Regions from separate parts of the Streptomyces sp. SS7 genome, predicted to be linked through region 2. Evidence: predicted binding sites of a transcription regulator. Region 2 holds the regulator's gene; each other region holds the start of a gene.
What was found. The regulator HrcA, encoded in region 2, represses chaperone genes, less so after heat shock. The targets are predictions, from matches to a motif close to TTNGCACTCNGNNNNNCNGAGTGCNAA.
Positions count from the first base shown of each region.

Region 1: the regulator HrcA is predicted to act here: its motif matches at 786-812, upstream of groL (chaperonin GroEL).
Region 3: the regulator HrcA is predicted to act here: its motif matches at 1,539-1,565, upstream of groES (co-chaperone GroES).

Region 1 covers NZ_CP141223.1:5,430,828-5,433,093, forward strand. The annotation lists gene U5640_RS25145 (cold-shock protein) at 403-609, shown strand; gene groL (chaperonin GroEL) at 976-2,266, shown strand, end outside.
Region 2 covers NZ_CP141223.1:6,572,227-6,574,492, forward strand. The annotation lists gene U5640_RS30290 (MBL fold metallo-hydrolase) at 1-135, opposite strand, end outside; gene hrcA (heat-inducible transcriptional repressor HrcA) at 295-1,311, shown strand; gene dnaJ (molecular chaperone DnaJ) at 1,312-2,266, shown strand, end outside.
Region 3 covers NZ_CP141223.1:3,871,026-3,873,291, forward strand. The annotation lists gene groL (chaperonin GroEL) at 1-938, opposite strand, end outside; gene groES (co-chaperone GroES) at 1,084-1,392, opposite strand; gene U5640_RS17740 (polysaccharide deacetylase family protein) at 1,606-2,266, opposite strand, start outside.

The DNA.
Region 1 (2,266 bases), 1.1 Mb from region 2:
TGTTCATCGAATTGCCCCCTCCGTGAGAGAAGCGGAGGGGGCAATTCAGTGTGGTTGAGCGAGGTACAGTTGGGGAACCGGGTCGCGAAACCCTGATCCGGAATCTTTGATTTCTGCCTTGCGCCCGACAAGAAGTAGCCAAAGTGCGAGCCTCTTGCGTGGCATTTGCGGCTTTTGCGGGGCCCGACTTGCCCTGAATTCTGGCGAATTCTCGCCACATTCCGGATCGCGTGCGTCCAGAATTCTCGTCCGAGTGACCTGTTGCAGACGGCAGTTGGACAGATACATTCGGCCGCGGTCGACGCGTTCCGGCGCACGCCCCCAAACCAACTGGGGGGTGAGGTCTGACCCGGATCCGCGAAGTGTGGATCTGTGCAAGGGCCAGTAATAGGGGAGTTAGGCATGGCTCAGGGCACCGTCAAGTGGTTCAACGCGGAGAAGGGGTACGGCTTCATCGCGGTCGACGGTGGTGCGGATGTTTTCGTCCACTACAGCGCGATCCAGATGGACGGGTACCGCACCCTGGAAGAGGGCCAGCGGGTCGATTTCGAGATCTCGCAGGGTCAGAAGGGGCCGCAGGCGGACATGGTCCGACTCGCGACCGGCTGAAGCACGCGCCGACTGAAGCGTCGTTCTTCTGTTTCATCTTCGAAGGGCTCGTACCTCCCGGGGTACGGGCCCTTCGGCCTGTCCGGGCACCGGGGTACGGGCCCTTCGGCCTGCCCGGCCAGGGGTGCGCGGGGGGCCCGGGGCGCGCGCGCCCCCCTGCGGATCGGGCGGAGGCGCTTGCACTCGACCATGCCGAGTGCTAATCATTGGCGTTAGCACTCTGAAGGTGAGAGTGACAAAGAAGGACCGGGTCGGTGAGGCCCGCAGGCCAGGTGGGGCAAGGAACCACGCGGCATGCGAGCCGTCCGTCGCGGGCGCGGGCGCGGTCCGAAGGAATCACCCCCAGTCCTGGAGGGACCACTTCACATGGCCAAGATCATCGCGTTCGACGAGGAGGCGCGGCGCGGCCTCGAGCGCGGCATGAACCAGCTCGCGGACGCCGTCAAGGTGACGCTCGGCCCCAAGGGTCGCAACGTCGTCCTCGAGAAGAAGTGGGGCGCCCCCACGATCACCAACGATGGTGTGTCCATCGCCAAGGAGATCGAGCTCGAGGACCCGTACGAGAAGATCGGCGCCGAGCTGGTCAAGGAAGTCGCGAAGAAGACGGACGACGTAGCCGGTGACGGCACGACGACCGCGACTGTCCTGGCCCAGGCCCTGGTGCGCGAGGGTCTGCGCAACGTGGCCGCCGGCGCCAACCCGATGGCTCTGAAGCGCGGCATCGAGAAGGCCGTCGAGGCCGTCTCCGGCGCGCTGCTGGAGCAGGCGAAGGATGTCGAGACCAAGGAGCAGATCGCTTCCACGGCCTCCATCTCCGCCGCCGACACCCAGATCGGCGAGCTCATCGCCGAGGCGATGGACAAGGTCGGCAAGGAAGGCGTCATCACCGTCGAGGAGTCCCAGACCTTCGGTCTGGAGCTGGAGCTCACCGAGGGTATGCGCTTCGACAAGGGCTACATCTCGGCGTACTTCGCCACCGACATGGAGCGTATGGAGGCCGTCCTCGACGACCCGTACATCCTGATCGCGAACTCCAAGATCGCGAACGTCAAGGACCTGCTCCCGCTCCTGGAGAAGGTCATGCAGTCGGGCAAGCCGCTGCTGATCATCGCCGAGGACGTCGAGGGCGAGGCCCTGTCGACCCTGGTCGTCAACAAGATCCGCGGCACCTTCAAGTCCGTCGCGGTCAAGGCCCCGGGCTTCGGCGACCGCCGCAAGGCGATGCTGAACGACATCGCCATCCTCACCGGCGGCGAGGTCATCTCCGAGGAGGTCGGTCTCAAGCTCGAGAACACGACCCTCGACCTGCTGGGCAAGGCCCGCAAGGTCGTCATCACCAAGGACGAGACCACCATCGTCGACGGTGCCGGCTCCTCGGACCAGGTCGCCGGCCGGGTGAACCAGATCCGCGCCGAGATCGAGAACAGCGACTCGGACTACGACCGCGAGAAGCTGCAGGAGCGCCTGGCGAAGCTCGCCGGCGGTGTCGCGGTCATCAAGGCCGGCGCCGCCACCGAGGTGGAGCTCAAGGAGCGCAAGCACCGCATCGAGGACGCCGTCCGCAACGCGAAGGCGGCCGTCGAGGAGGGCATCGTCGCCGGTGGTGGCGTGGCCCTGCTGCAGGCCTCCCAGGTCTTCGAGAAGCTGGAGCTCGAGG
Region 2 (2,266 bases):
CGATCCGGCGTCCACCATCAGCACCGCGCCCGCCCCGACGACCAGCCCCGCCGTGCAGTCCCAGCCCGGCAGCCGCACCCGCCCGACCCCGGCCGCGATCCGCTCCCACCCGAGCTCTTCCCAAGTCACCGTCATACCGGGACGCTAACGGTAAGTGGTCCCGGCGTCGGCCGACCTTGCCCCCGGTGTACCCCACAGCCGTACACTGGCCGGGGAACGTCTGGCACTCGGGAGCGAAGAGTGCCAGTGCAGACGCCCAGGGCACTGGGGGACGACCACGGGAGGTGTGCGCGGGTGCTGAGTGAACGCAGGCTGCAGGTGCTGCGCGCCATCGTCCAGGACTACGTCGGCACCGAGGAGCCGGTGGGCTCCAAGGCCCTCACCGAGCGGCACAACCTCGGTGTCTCCCCGGCCACCGTGCGCAACGACATGGCCGCCCTGGAGGACGAGGGATACATCGCCCAGCCGCACACCAGCGCCGGGCGCATCCCCACCGACAAGGGCTACCGGCTGTTCGTCGACAAGCTGGCCGGCGTCAAGCCGATGACCGCGCCCGAGCGGCGCGCCATCCAGAACTTCCTCGACGGCGCCGTCGACCTCGACGACGTGGTGGCCCGCACCGTACGGCTGCTCGCGCAGCTCACCCGGCAGGTCGCCGTCGTGCAGTACCCGTCGCTGACCCGGTCCACCGTGCGGCACGTGGAGTTGCTGTCGCTCGCGCCGGCCCGGCTGATGCTCGTGCTGATCACGGACACCGGACGGGTCGAGCAGCGCATGGTGGACTGCCCGGCGCCCTTCGGGGAGGCCTCTCTGGCGGATCTACGCGCGCGGCTCAACAGCCGGATCGCGGGCCGCCGGTTCACCGACGTGCCGCGTCTGGTGGAGGACCTGCCGGAGGCCTTCGAGGCGGACGACCGCGGCACGGTCTCGACGGTGCTCTCCACCCTGCTGGAGACCCTCGTCGAGGAGAACGAGGAGCGGCTGATGATCGGCGGCACCGCCAATCTCACCCGCTTCGGACATGACTTCCCTCTCACCATCCGCCCCGTCCTGGAGGCCCTGGAGGAACACGTCGTTCTTCTCAAACTCCTGGGCGAGGCGGGGGATTCGGGCATGACCGTACGCATCGGTCACGAGAACGCCTATGAGGGACTCAACTCCACGTCCGTGGTCTCGGTCGGCTACGGTTCGGGCGGCGAGGCAGTCGCCAAACTCGGCGTGGTCGGCCCGACCCGCATGGATTACCCGGGAACGATGGGAGCGGTACGAGCGGTGGCACGGTACGTCGGACAGATCCTGGCGGAGTCGTAAGTGGCCACGGACTACTACGCCGTTCTCGGCGTGCGCCGCGACGCGTCGCAGGATGAGATCAAGAAGGCGTTCCGTCGGCTCGCCCGCGAGCTGCACCCGGACGTCAACCCGGATCCGAAGACCCAGGAGCGGTTCAAGGAGATCAACGCCGCCTACGAGGTGCTCTCGGACCCGCAGAAGAAGCAGGTCTACGACCTCGGCGGCGACCCCCTCTCCCAGGCGGGCGGCGGTGGCGCGGGCGGCTTCGGGGCCGGTGGCTTCGGCAACTTCTCCGACATCATGGACGCGTTCTTCGGTACGGCGTCCCAGCGGGGGCCGAGGTCCAGGACCCGGCGCGGCCAGGACGCGATGATCCGGCTGGAGGTGGACCTCGAGGAGGCCGCCTTCGGCACCACCAAGGACATCCAGGTCGACACCGCGATCGTCTGCTCCACGTGCAGCGGCGAGGGCGCCGCCCCCGGCACCAGCGCCCAGACGTGTGACATGTGCCGCGGCCGCGGCGAGGTCTCCCAGGTGACCCGGTCCTTCCTCGGCCAGGTCATGACCTCCCGCCCCTGCCCCCAGTGCCAGGGCTTCGGCACCATCGTGCCGACCCCCTGCCCGGAGTGCGCGGGCGACGGCCGGGTGCGCTCCCGCCGCACGCTCACCGTCAAGATCCCGGCCGGTGTCGACAACGGCACCCGGATCCAGCTCGCGGGCGAGGGCGAGGTCGGCCCCGGCGGCGGCCCCGCCGGCGACCTCTACGTCGAGATCCACGAGCTGCCGCACTCCACCTTCCAGCGGCGCGGCGACGACCTGCACTGCACGGTCACCATCCCGATGACCGCGGCGGCCCTCGGCACCAAGGTGCCGCTGGAGACGCTGGACGGCCTGGAGGAGGTCGACATCCGGCCCGGTACCCAGTCCGGCCAGTCGATCCCGCTGCACGGCCGGGGCGTCACGCATCTGCGCGGCG
Region 3 (2,266 bases), 2.7 Mb from region 2:
CCGACCTGGTCGAGCTTGAGGCCGACCTCCTCGGAGATGACGGTGGCACCGGTGAGGGTGGCCATGTCCTGGAGCATCGCCTTGCGGCGGTCACCGAAGCCGGGGGCCTTGACCGCGACCGCGTTGAAGGTGCCGCGGATCTTGTTCACGACCAGGGTCGACAGGGCCTCGCCCTCGACGTCCTCGGCGATGATCAGCAGCGGCTTGGAGGAGTTGGTCTGGATGACCTTCTCCAGCAGCGGCAGCAGGTCGGCGATGGAGCCGATCTTGCCCTGGTTGATGAGGATGTAGGGGTCCTCGAGGACCGCCTCCATGCGCTCCTGGTCCGTCACGAAGTACGGCGACAGGTAGCCCTTGTCGAAGGCCATGCCCTCGGTGAAGTCCAGCTCCAGACCGAAGGTGTTGGACTCCTCGACGGTGATGACACCGTCCTTGCCGACCTTGTCCATCGCCTCGGCGATGAGCTCGCCGACCTGCTGGTCCTGGGCGGACAGCGCGGCGACGGCGGCGATGTCCGCCTTGTCGTCGATCGGGCGCGCGGTGGCGAGCAGCTCGTCGGAGACGGCCTTGACCGCGGCGTCGATGCCCTTCTTCAGGGCGGCCGGGGAGGCGCCGGCGGCGACGTTCTTCAGGCCCTCGCGGACGAGCGCCTGGGCCAGCACGGTGGCGGTGGTGGTGCCGTCACCCGCGATGTCGTTGGTCTTGGTCGCCACCTCCTTGACGAGCTGGGCGCCGAGGTTCTCGTACGGGTCGTCGATCTCCACCTCGCGGGCGATGGTGACGCCGTCGTTGGTGATGGTCGGGGCGCCGAACTTCTTGTCGATGACGACGTTGCGGCCCTTGGGACCGATCGTCACCTTGACCGTGTCGGCCAGCTTGTTGACGCCGCGCTCGAGGGCGCGACGGGCGTCCTCGTCGAACTTCAGGATCTTCGCCATGACAGCGGCAGCCCTCTCGGAAATCTGTGGGCGGAAAACGTGGGGTGAAAAGGCACTGCGCCCCGGGCGCCCGGCTTCTTGTGTGGTGGCGGGAGCCAGGGGCGCAGCATCATGCTTCAAGCACGCAGTGTGCTCGGGTGAAGAACTACTTCTCGATGATCGCGAGCACGTCGCGAGCCGAGAGGACGAGGTACTCCTCGCCGTTGTACTTCACCTCGGTGCCGCCGTACTTGCTGTACAGGACGACGTCGCCGACCTTGACGTCGAGCGGCAGGCGCTCGCCGTTCTCGAAGCGGCCCGGGCCCACGGCGAGGACGGCGCCCTCCTGGGGCTTCTCCTTCGCGGTGTCCGGGATGACCAGGCCGGAGGCCGTGGTCTGCTCGGCGTCGAGCGGCTGGACCACGATGCGGTCCTCAAGCGGCTTGATGGCAACCTTGGAGCTGGCGGTCGTCACGATCCGACCTCCCCCTTCGGAGATCTCACGGGGTTAACTGTCTGAGGTGGCGACCAGGTGGATCCGTCGTCGCGGGTGCCGGACCTGCCCGTCGCGTTGTTGGCACTCTCCAGTGGGGAGTGCCAGAGCCGAGACTATGACCGCGATTAGCACTCGGTCAAGCGGACTGCTAATCCCGTGGCGCGTCGGGACGATTTCCCGGCTCGCGCACCCCTACAGGTAGTCCTCCAGCTTCCCCACCGTCAGGCCCCTTTCCCGGAGCACCCGCAGGAGTGCCGTGGTCCGTTCGCGCAGGCTCGGGCCCGTGGACTCGTCCGGGTCGAGGGCGACGATGTCGCCGGGGCGCAGGCCGGGAGCGCCGTGCGGGTAGGTGAGCCCGGCGGGGCCCAGCGCGGCACGCCAGAGGACGACGGCCGTGATGCCGCAGTCGGCGGCGGCGCGCAGGGTGGTGGTGTCGTACGTGCCGTAGGGCGGGCGGAAGAGGCGGGGGCGCACGCCGAAGCGGGCGTGGAGCTTGTCCTGCTGGCCGCAGATCTCGGCACGCTGGCCGGCGTACGGCAGTCCGCGCAGGGCCGCGTGGTCGAGGGTGTGGTTCTCCAGGGTCGCGCCGACGGAGCGCAGCCGGGCGAAGTGGCCGTAGCCGGGGCCGACCACGCTGTCGGTGAGGAACACGCTGACGGGCAGGCGGAGTTCGCGGACCAGGTCGATGAAGCGGGGGTCGCGTTCGGCGCCGTCGTCGTAGGTGAGGAAGACGACCTTGTCGTGGGTGGGGACGCGGTCGACGACCGGCGGGAGCGGCTCCTGGCCGGAGCGGCCCGGGCGGGCGGGGCGGCCGGGTCCGCCGGGGCTGCCCGGACCGTGGGAGAGGGGGCGC